Regions from separate parts of the Lysobacter hankyongensis genome, predicted to be linked through region 2. Evidence: predicted binding sites of a transcription regulator. Region 2 holds the regulator's gene; the other holds the start of a gene.
The links. The regulator HrcA, encoded in region 2, represses chaperone genes, less so after heat shock. The targets are predictions, from matches to a motif close to TTNGCACTCNNNNNNNNNGAGTGCNAA.
Positions count from the first base shown of each region.

Region 1 (5,353 bases), on a different contig from region 2:
TGATGGCGAGAATGGACGGGTCCTGCAGATAGGCAGACACCTGTTCGTACAGCTCGAATTCGTCGTCGGAAGGCGTGAAATCCTGGGTAATCGAGAAACGCTTGGTGAAATTGATGCCGCCCTCGGCCTGCACCTGCCTGCGCAGCGTGCGGTGGCAGATCGGTTTGAGGCGATGCCTCAGATCGTTGAGCCGCGCTTCGGAATGGCGTCCGCTGGCGTACTGCATCTGGAACGCCTGCTGGCTGCCGAAGAATTCGTCGCTGATGAACGACACCAGGCCATACAGTTCCATCAGCGAATTCTGGAAGGGCGTGGCGGTCAGCAGCACCTTCTTGCGCCCGCGCAATGCATCGTTCAGCGCGGAGGCGCGTTTCGCGTCGGATTTCCCCTTGTAGAGGTTGCGCAGTTTGTGCGCTTCATCCAGTACGACCAGATCCCATGGCACCCGCGCAAGGTCCGCGGCCTTGTTCGCTGCGAATTCGTACGACGTGATGGCGATGGCATCGTCGACATCGAACGGATTCGCATCGCCCGCCTTGCATCGTTCTGCGTAGGACCGGCTTTCGAGGATGGTGGTCGGCAACTGGAACTTGTCCAGAAGCTCCTGACTCCACTGCTTGCGCAATGTCGCAGGCACGACGAGCAACATGCGCCGACGTCGCTGCGCCCAGAGCTGCGCCAGCACCAGGCCGGCCTCGATGGTCTTCCCGAGCCCCACTTCATCCGCAAGCAGCACACCGGCTTCCACCGGCGATTTGAGCGCGAACAGGGCTGCATCGACCTGATGCGGGTTCATGTCGACGCGCGCAACGGAAAGCGCACGGGCGATCGCCGACTCGTCGCGGCTGCGCAGCGTCAGCCAATGCGAGAAGAACTTCCCTTGATGATGCGTGTAGCGCCCCCCCTCCGAGCGGCTGCCGGACCGCGCATCTTCACTCAATGCATTGGGCGAGGGAGACATGGTTCGTGCCTGAAATGGGACGCAGGGCGCGCACTTGGCGAGTATGACGAGTACGGGGCACTTCGCCAACTTTCAGGCGAAGTGCTGCGTCTGAAAGCAGGAACCCCGCCAAAAAGGCGGGGTTCCCGTGGTACAGCAAGCGATGTGCGGGGACGGATCAGAAATCCATGCCGCCCATGCCGCCCATGCCGCCGCCCATGCCACCGGCGGCCGGCTCGTCCTTCTTCGGCGCTTCGGCGACCATGGCTTCGGTCGTGATCATCAGGCCGGCGATCGACGCCGCGTTCTGCAGCGCGGTGCGGGTGACCTTGGTCGGATCCAGGATGCCGGCCTCGACCATGTCGACGAATTCGCCGGTGGCCGCGTTGTAGCCGTAGTTGCCCGTGCCTTCCTTCACCTTGTTGACGATGACCGAGGGCTCTTCGCCGGCGTTGGTGACGATTTCGCGCAGCGGGGCTTCCATCGCGCGCAGGGCGATCTGGATGCCGTGGTTCTGGTCTTCGTTGATGCCCTTCAGGCCGGAGATCGAGGCCAGCGCGCGGATCAGCGCGACGCCGCCGCCCGGGACGATGCCTTCTTCCACCGCGGCGCGAGTCGCGTGCAGCGCGTCTTCGACGCGGGCCTTCTTTTCCTTCATTTCGATTTCGGTCGAGGCGCCGACCTTGATCACGGCCACGCCGCCGGCGAGCTTGGCGACGCGCTCCTGCAGCTTCTCGCGGTCGTAGTCCGAAGAGGTCTCTTCGATCTGGGCCTTGATCTGCTTGATGCGGGCCTGGATGCCGTCGGCGGCGCCGGCGCCGTCGATGATCGTGGTGTTTTCCTTCGAGACCTGCACCTTCTTGGCGCGGCCGAGGTCCTTGATCGTGGCCTTCTCCAGCGACAGGCCGACTTCTTCCGAAATCACGGTGCCGCCGGTGAGGATGGCCATGTCTTCCAGCATCGCCTTGCGACGGTCGCCGAAGCCCGGGGCCTTCACGGCGCAGACCTTGACGATGCCGCGGATGGTGTTGACGACGAGGGTCGCGAGGGCTTCGCCTTCGACTTCCTCGGCGACGATCAGCAGCGGCTTGCCGGCCTTGGCCACGCCTTCCAGCACGGGCAGCAGGTCGCGGACGTTCGAGATCTTCTTGTCGTGCAGAAGGATGAACGGGTCGTCCAGCTCGGCCGACATCGACTGCTGATTGTTGACGAAGTACGGCGACAGGTAGCCGCGGTCGAACTGCATGCCCTCGACAACGTCGAGTTCGTTGTCCAGGCCCGAGCCCTCTTCAACGGTGATCACGCCTTCCTTGCCGACCTTCTTCATCGCGTCGGCGATGATGTTGCCGATCGATTCGTCGGAGTTGGCCGAGATCGTGCCGACCTGGGCGATGGCCTTGTCGTCGGCGGTGGGCTTGCTGATCGCCTTCAGTTCGGCGGTCGCGGCCACGACGGCCTTGTCGATGCCGCGCTTGAGGTCCATCGGGTTCATGCCGGCGGCGACCGCCTTCATGCCTTCGCGGATCAGGGCCTGGGCCAGCACGGTGGCGGTGGTGGTGCCGTCGCCGGCGTTGTCGGAGGTCTTCGAGGCGACTTCCTTCACCATCTGCGCGCCCATGTTCTCGAACTTGTCGGCCAGTTCGATTTCCTTGGCGACGGACACGCCGTCCTTGGTGATGGTCGGGGCGCCGAAGCTCTTCTCGAGCACGACGTTGCGGCCCTTCGGACCGAGGGTGGCCTTGACGGCATTGGCGAGGACGTTGACGCCGCGGACCATGCGGACGCGGGCATCTTCACCGAAACGGATATCTTTGGCAGCCATTGTTTGAAGCTCCGGAATTTGATGGATTTCGTAGGGCGGGCCCTGGCCCGCCATTGCGGGATCGGCGCATCAGCGCAGCCTGGCGAAGCGATCGCTCCGCCCGCGCGCATCAGCCGACGATCGCGAGGATGTCGTCTTCCTTGATGACCTTGTATTCGACGCCTTCGTGCTTGTAGGCCGAACCGGCGTACTGGCCGTAGATGACCTTGTCGCCGGCCTTGACCTTCGGCGCGCGCACGCCGCCGGTGGCGTCGATGAACTTGCCTTCGCCGACGGCGACCACTTCGCCCTTGGTCGGCTTTTCCTTGGCGGCGTCGGGGATGATGATCCCGCCAACGGTCATTTCTTCGGCTTCGATCGGCTTGACGACCACGCGGTCGTAGAGCGGCTTCAGATTCATGGGAACCCTCGCAAGTGATTGATTGGTGGAGAAAAGGCCGGCGATTCTAGCAGTCTCCCGGGGAGAGTGCCAAAACCGCGGGCAAAGAAACCCCGGCAGACCGGGACCCGGCGGATATGGGGCGGCGGCGAAGGCTTTCAAGGGGGCTTCGATGCACCGGTCCACGCGGGGCCGCGGATCGTCGACGGCGGCGGACAGTACGGCCCGCCGACTCAGGCGGCGAGCCCTGTACCGGGGAACGATTCCACCCCGACCTGCGGAACGCAGGCCGGCCCGCCGGCCCGCCGGCCCGGATCCCGCGACCCGGGCATGGCATCGCGCGCGAACCGGTCATCGCGACCGCAGGGCGGTGCAGGCCTCCAGCGCGTCCGCCAGACGATCGTCACCCCAGAACAGGTCGTCGCCGACCCGGAACGACGGCGCCCCGAACAGGCCGTGCCGGACCGCGTCCCCGGTGCGCGCGATCAGCGCCTGCTTCACCGCCGGCAACTGTGCATCGGGCAGGATCGACGCCGCATCCTGGCCGGCGTGCGCGAGGCAGGCGGCGATCACCGTTTCGTCCGCGATGTCCTCATCATGCTCGAAATTGGCGCGATACACGGCCTGAACGAATGCGGGCAACCACGGGGCATCGGCATGCGCGCAGGCGAGGCGCGCCGCCAGCAGGCCATTGCGCGGGAACATCGACGGCATCCGCAGCGGCAACCCATGCTTGCGGCATTGCCGCTGCAGGTCCTGCCACATGTAGCGGCCCTTCGCCGGAAACAGATTGAACGGCGAATCGGTCCATCCCTGCTGCCGGAAGATCGGACCGAGCAGGAACGCGCGCCATTCGACCTCGACGCCGACGCGCGCGGCCGCGTCCTCGATCCGCATCGCGGCGACATACGAGTACGTGCTTGCGAATTCGAACCAGAACTCCAGTTTCATGCGTATTCCTTCACGGGCGGCCTTCTTCGGTCGCATACGGATGGGCGAATGCCGGGGCGGGCGGCATCACTGCATGCGCCTCAGGCATCGGCATGCGGCGCGTGGAGGCGGTGCGCGAAGAACGCGAGGATCTCGTCGCGCGCCGCGAGTGTGGGCTGACCGTCGGCATCGATGAGATGCGCGGTGACCACGCTGTGCGGCGACGCCACCACCTTGTCGAAGAACGGCGGCGTCTCCGGATTGGCCGCGCTGTCCGGCAGCACCCGCGCGACGAAGCGCGGACCGAGCGCCGTCGCGAACGCCGCGAACCGTTCCGCCCGGCAGTGACGGTCGCCTTCGAACCGATAGGCCATGACGGTCAGGTCCTCGCGCTCCAGCCTTGCGCGCACCGCCGCCAGTTCTTGCGCGGCCACATTCATGCCCGCGGGATCGTCGATGGGCAGCGAGGGCTGACAGACGACCGGCGCCAGCAGCGCGGATTCCAGCATCATCGACAGTGCGAAATTGCCGGTGAAACACATGCCGATCGCGCCCACGCCCGGACCGCCGCATTCCGCATGGGCCCGTCGCGCGAGCGCGCGCAGCCACTGCGTGACCGGACTGGATTCGTTGGAAGCGAAGGCGCGGAACTCCGCGCTGACGCAGGCCCGCTTCATGATCGCCAGGCCTTCCTCCGCGTCCGGGACGGCGCCATCGCGGCCGAACAGCGACGGCATGTAGACGGTGAATCCTGCCTCGCGCACCCAGCGCGCGAACCGTGCGACGTGCGGACTGATGCCGGGCATTTCGGTCATCACGATCACCGCCGGCCCGCGGCCGGCCACATGCACGCGCTTCGCGATGCCGTCGATGGTCACCTCGCGCGGGTCGAAGTCGTCGAGCGCATCGTGTCGATTGGTGTCCCGATCCCCTGTCATCGCCATATCGCACCTCAAGCCGTCCGGGCTTGTATTGGAACGTCGCGAGGGCAAGAATGGCAGTGTCTGTCCAGACATTTTTCGGGCCTTATCCGCCATGCACGATTTCACCATCCTGGTGCTCGAAGATGCGCACCCCACCAGCGTGGCGGCCACCCACGACATTCTCGTGGCCGCCGGCGTATTGGCGGCGCGCACGGCCGCCACGGCACCGCGATGGCGGCTGTGTTCGATCGACGGCGGCCAGGTCCGGCTGCAGGGCGGCTTTTCCATCGAAACCGCCAGATTGCCGGCGAGATCAAGACAGGATCGCTCGACGTGGGTCCTGCCCGGGCTCGGTCATG
Region 1 is NZ_BAABJE010000017.1:270,292-275,644, forward strand. Features, by position in the region: gene ABD974_RS16360 (SNF2-related protein) at 1-1,030, opposite strand, end outside; gene groL (chaperonin GroEL) at 1,119-2,762, opposite strand; gene ABD974_RS16370 (co-chaperone GroES) at 2,872-3,162, opposite strand; gene ABD974_RS16375 (2-hydroxychromene-2-carboxylate isomerase) at 3,493-4,092, opposite strand; gene ABD974_RS16380 (dienelactone hydrolase family protein) at 4,173-5,165, opposite strand; gene ABD974_RS16385 (GlxA family transcriptional regulator) at 5,107-5,353, shown strand, end outside.
Region 1: a site for HrcA is predicted at 3,209-3,235, ahead of ABD974_RS16370 (co-chaperone GroES). Genes of this name have one in related genera too.

Region 2 (5,353 bases):
TTGCCTGCATCCCGATGGGCGGGATTACTTGTTGTCGTCCTTCACCTCGGTGAACTCGGCGTCGACCACGTCGTCGTTGCGCGACGACGCGGACGGGCCCGCACCGGCGTCGCCGGACGGCTGCTGGCCGGCGTTGGCCGCCCCCATCAGCGACTGCATGACCTCTTCCAGCGCCTTCGACTTGGCCTCGATCTGGCCCTTGTCGTCGCCCTTCATCGCGGTCTCGACTTCGGCGATGGCGCCTTCGGCGCGGCCGATGACTTCGCCCGGCACCTTGTCGCCGTGCTCGGTGATCGCGGTGCGGGTGGCGTGGATCAGGGCATCGGCATGGTTGCGGGCCTGCACGAGCTCATGGAAGCGCTTGTCGTCCTCGCGATGGGCCTCGGCGTCCTGCACCATCCGCTGGATCTCGTCGTCCGACAGGCCCGAACCGGCCTTGATCTCGACCTTCTGTTCCTTGCCGGTCTTCTTGTCCTTCGCCGACACGTGCAGGATGCCGTTGGCGTCGATGTCGAAGGTGACTTCGATCTGCGGTTCGCCGCGACGCGCCGGGTCGATGCCGGCCAGATCGAAGCGCGCCAGCGACTTGTTGTACATCGCCTGCGCACGTTCGCCCTGCAGCACGTGCACGGTCACGGCGGTCTGGTTGTCGGCGGCGGTCGAATAGGTCTGCGTCGCCTTGGTCGGGATGGTGGTGTTCTTCTCGATCACCTTGTTGAACTCGCCGCCCAGCACTTCGATGCCCAGCGACAGCGGGGTCACGTCGAGCAGCAGCACGTCCTTCACGTCGCCGGCCAGCACGCCGCCCTGGATCGCGGCGCCGATGGCGACGGCCTCGTCCGGGTTCACGTCCTTGCGCGGTTCCTTGCCGAAGAACTCGGCCACCGCCGCCTGCACCTTCGGCATGCGGGTCTGGCCACCGACGAGGATCACTTCGCTGATGTCGCTGGCGCGCAGGCCGGCGTCGTTCAGCGCGGTGCGGCAGGGTTCGATCGACTTGCGGATCAGTTCGTCGACCAGCGCTTCGAGCTTGGCACGAGTGAGCTTGATGTTGAGGTGCTTCGGACCGGACGCATCGGCGGTGACGTACGGCAGGTTCACTTCGGTCTGCTGCGAGCTGGACAGCTCGATCTTCGCGCGCTCGGCCGCGTCCTTCAGGCGCTGCAGGGCCAGCGGATCCTTGCGCAGGTCGATGCCCTGGTCCTTCTGGAATTCCTCGACGAGATAGTCGATGACGCGCTTGTCGAAGTCTTCGCCGCCCAGGAAGGTGTCGCCGTTGGTGGCGAGCACTTCGAACTGCTTCTCGCCGTCGACGTTCGCGATCTCGATGATCGACACGTCGAAGGTGCCGCCGCCGAGGTCGTACACGGCGATCTTGCGATCGGCGCCGCCGTCGCCCTTGTCCAGGCCATAGGCCAGCGCGGCCGCGGTCGGCTCGTTGATGATGCGCTTCACTTCCAGACCGGCGATGCGGCCGGCGTCCTTGGTCGCCTGACGCTGGCTGTCGTTGAAGTAGGCCGGCACGGTGATCACCGCTTCGGTCACCGCTTCGCCCAGATAGGCTTCGGCGGTCTTCTTCATTTTCTCGAGCACGCGCGCCGAGATTTCCGGCGGCGCCATCTTGCGGCCGTCGCTGGTTTCGACCCAGGCGTCGCCGTTGCTGTGCTGGATGATGCCGTAGGGCACCAGGTCCAGATCCTTCTTCACTTCGGCGTCGGTGAACTTGCGGCCGATGAGGCGCTTCACCGCGTAGAAGGTGTTCTTGGGATTGGTGACGGCCTGACGCTTGGCGCTGGCGCCGGCCAGCACTTCGCCATCCTTCGTGTAGGCGATGATCGACGGCGTGGTGCGGTCGCCCTCGCTGTTCTCGATGACTTTTGCCTTGCCGCCTTCCATGATCGCGACGCACGAATTGGTCGTGCCCAGATCGATGCCGATGATCTTGCCCATGACGGTGTCCTCTGTAATTCGATATTTGGGGCGGCCGCGCCGCCGATGATCTGTGTGTGGGGTGGTCCGGTGCGCGTTTCAAGCGCCGCGCATCACCGCCACGTGAATGGCGCGAGACGCGCTCAGTCCTGCTTCGCCACCACGACCAGCGCCGGACGTAGCAGACGCTCGTTGAGCAGCCAGCCCTTCTGGAAGGTCTGCGCGACCGCGCCCGGGGCGATGCCCTCGGCGTCGATCATGCTCATCGCCTGATGCTGGTCTGGATTGAAGACATCGCCTGGCGCCGGCGCGACCGCCACCAGGCCGTTGGCCCCGGCGATGCGCTGCAACTGGCGCAGGGTCAGTTCCATGCCGGCGCGCAGCGGGTCGCCCTCGGCCGCGGCGGCGAGCCCCGCTTCCATGCTGTCGAACAGCGGCAGCAGGTCGCCGAGCAGGCGTTCGTTGGCGAATTTGCGCGCCATTTCGACTTCGCGCGCCATGCGCTTGCGCTGGTTTTCCAGATCGGCGCGCTCGCGCAGGCCGTCGGCCCGCAGTTGTTCGAGTTCCGCGCGGAGGCTTTCGATGACGGCTTCCGGGCTGTCCGCGGCGGCCGCGTCGGCGTGCGCGGAAGTGGATTCGTCCTGTTGGCTATGTTCTTGATTCATCTGGCATCCGGTGGCAGGCGGAGGCGGGAGAACCCGCCGACCGCCCTGCAATGGGGCCGGGCGCGGGGGAATCAAGGGGCCCAGGCAGAACCCGGCGCGCGACGCGAACGAGGCCGTGCCCACGGCTGAAGACACTGAAACGATGGCTGTCAGGCTCGGTTCGCTTCCACCACGCCCGCAGGTGCGACCCGGTTGCCGCGTTGCGCCATCGCCTTACCGCGTCTCGTCCGGCCCCAGCGCCTCGCTCAGCACCGACGCCGCCGCCTGCACCACCGGGATGACCCGCTCATAGGCCATGCGGGTCGGGCCGATCACGCCCAGCACGCCCAGGGTACGGCCGCCGGCTCCGTACGGCGCGGTGACCAGCGACACGCTGTCCAGCGGCGCCATGCCGGTTTCCTCGCCGATGAAGATCCGCACGCCCGGCGCGCGCAGGGTGCGTTCCAGCACCTGCAGAATCTCGCGCTTGCTGGCGAAGGCCTCGAACAACTCACGCAGCCGCTCCAGGTTCGACAGGTCCTGCACGCCGATCAGCCGGGTCTGACCGGCCACCAGCATGTCCTCTGCATCGCTGGCGAGCGCCTGGTCGGCCAGTTCCAGCGCCTGGGTCATCAGGGTTTCCATCTCCTGCCGCGCACTGCGCAGTTCGGCCAGCAGCAGCGCGCGGGCCTCGGCCAGTGGGCGGCCAGCGTAGTGCGCGTTGAGATAGTTCGCGATCCGCTCCAGTTCGCCAGGGTCGTAACCGCGCCGGGTCTGCAGGATGCGGTTCTGCACGTCGTTGTCCGCGAAGACCAGAATGGCCAGCACCCGCTGGCCGTCCAGCGGCACGAAGTCGACGTGCTTGAACGCGAACTGCTCGCGTTTCGGAACGCTGACCACACCGACGAAGTGGGTCATCGCCGAGACCAGTTCGGACGCGCTGCCCAGCAGGCTCTGGGTGCCGGCGCCGGCCGAAAGCTCGGTCCGCAGGCGATTCAATTCGATGTCGGCCAGCGGCTGGATCTGCAGCAGGCTGTCGACGAACACCCGGTAGCCCTGCGCGGTCGGCACGCGCCCGGCGGAGGTATGCGGCGCCGACAGCAGGCCCACGTCTTCCAGCTCGGCCAGGATGTTGCGGATCGTGGCCGCGCTGACGTCCAGGCCCGCGTGTCGGGCCAGCGTCTGCGAGCCCACCGGCTCGCCGTCGCGGATGTAGCGCGAGATCAGCGTGCGCAGCAGCAGACGGGCGCGGGGGTCGAGGTTGGCATCGGGGGTACGGCTCATGCTGAGCGGTATAGGCGCAGATGGCGGGAGACGCAAGCGCGCCGATCTCTGTCCGTGAGACGCCCCTTCTTTCGAATAGGGCCGTCGACCCCGGCTTGCGCTTGCCAGGCACCGTCCACGGAATCCCCAACGCGGATGGCGCCTGGTCAAGCCGGCCGGGGTCTGCATGTCGATCTTTTGATGCACAATTCCGCCCCATGCTGACTCATCTGACTCTTCGCGATTTCGCCGTCGTCTCCGCCGCCGAGCTCGAATTCGGCCGCGGCATGACCGTGATTTCCGGCGAAACCGGCGCCGGCAAATCGCTGCTGGTGGACGCGCTGGGCTTCCTCTCCGGGCTGCGCGCCGACAGCGGCATGGTCCGCCATGGCGCCGAACGCGCCGAATTGAGCGCCGAATTCGATCTCGCCGACCGCGCCGAAGCGCTCGAGTGGCTGCGCGAGCAGGACATGCTCGACGACGGCGACGCCAGTGCCGCCTGTCATCTGCGCCGCACCCTGCGCTCGGACGGCGGCTCGCGGGCCTGGATCAACGGCCGACCGGTCACGGTCGCGCAACTGGCCGAACTCGCCGGGCTGCTGGTCGAAATCCACGGCCAGCACGAACACCAGGCGCTGCTGTCGAAGGCCAGCCAGCTCGATCTGCTCGACGCTTTCGGCCGCCATGCCGCACCGCTGGCGGCCGTGCGCGACGCCGCCGCGGCCTGGTCGGCGCTGCAACGCGAACGCGACATCCTCTCCCGCGCCGGCGATGTCTCCGACCGGATCGAACTGCTGGACCACCAGTGGCGCGAACTCGACCGCGAGACCCTGGAGCCGGCATCGATCGTCGATCTCGTGGCCCAGCACCGCCGCCACGCCAACGCCGCCGGACTGATCGACACCTGCGAGCGCGCCTTGACCACGCTGGAAGGCGACGACGCGCCATCGTTGCTGCAGACCCTGCAATCCCTGCGCGGCGATCTGGCCCGCGCCCGCAGCGACGAACCGCGACTGGGCGAAGTGGACGGCATGCTCGACGCCGCTGCGATCCAGATCGACGAAGCCACCCGGCTGCTGCAGCGGATTCGCGACGACCTCGACCTCGACCCCGACCAGTTCGAGGCACTGGAAGAGCGACTCGGACGCCTGCACGAACTGGGCCGCAAACACCGGGTCCTGCCCGAAGCGCTGCTGGACGTCCGCGAACGGCTCGCGACCGAACTGGAATCGCTGCGCAACGCCGGCACGCGGCTGACCACGCTGGACGGCGAGATCGCCCGCGCCGCGGATCGATGGTCGGATGCTGCGGCCGATCTGACCGCCGCCCGCCGGGCAGCCGCCGCGACGCTGTCGCAGGCGGCCAGCGCACTCATCGCCGAGCTCGGCATGGGCGGCGGGCGCTTCGAGATCGCGCTGGAACCGGTCGACGCCGGCCGCCCGGACCCGCAGGGCGCCGAACGGGTCGAATTCCTGGTCTCGGCCAACGCCGGGCAGCCGCCCCGCCCGCTGCGCAAG
Region 2 is NZ_BAABJE010000014.1:182,321-187,673, forward strand. Features, by position in the region: gene dnaK (molecular chaperone DnaK) at 25-1,950, opposite strand; gene grpE (nucleotide exchange factor GrpE) at 2,073-2,594, opposite strand; gene hrcA (heat-inducible transcriptional repressor HrcA) at 2,808-3,857, opposite strand; gene recN (DNA repair protein RecN) at 4,055-5,353, shown strand, end outside.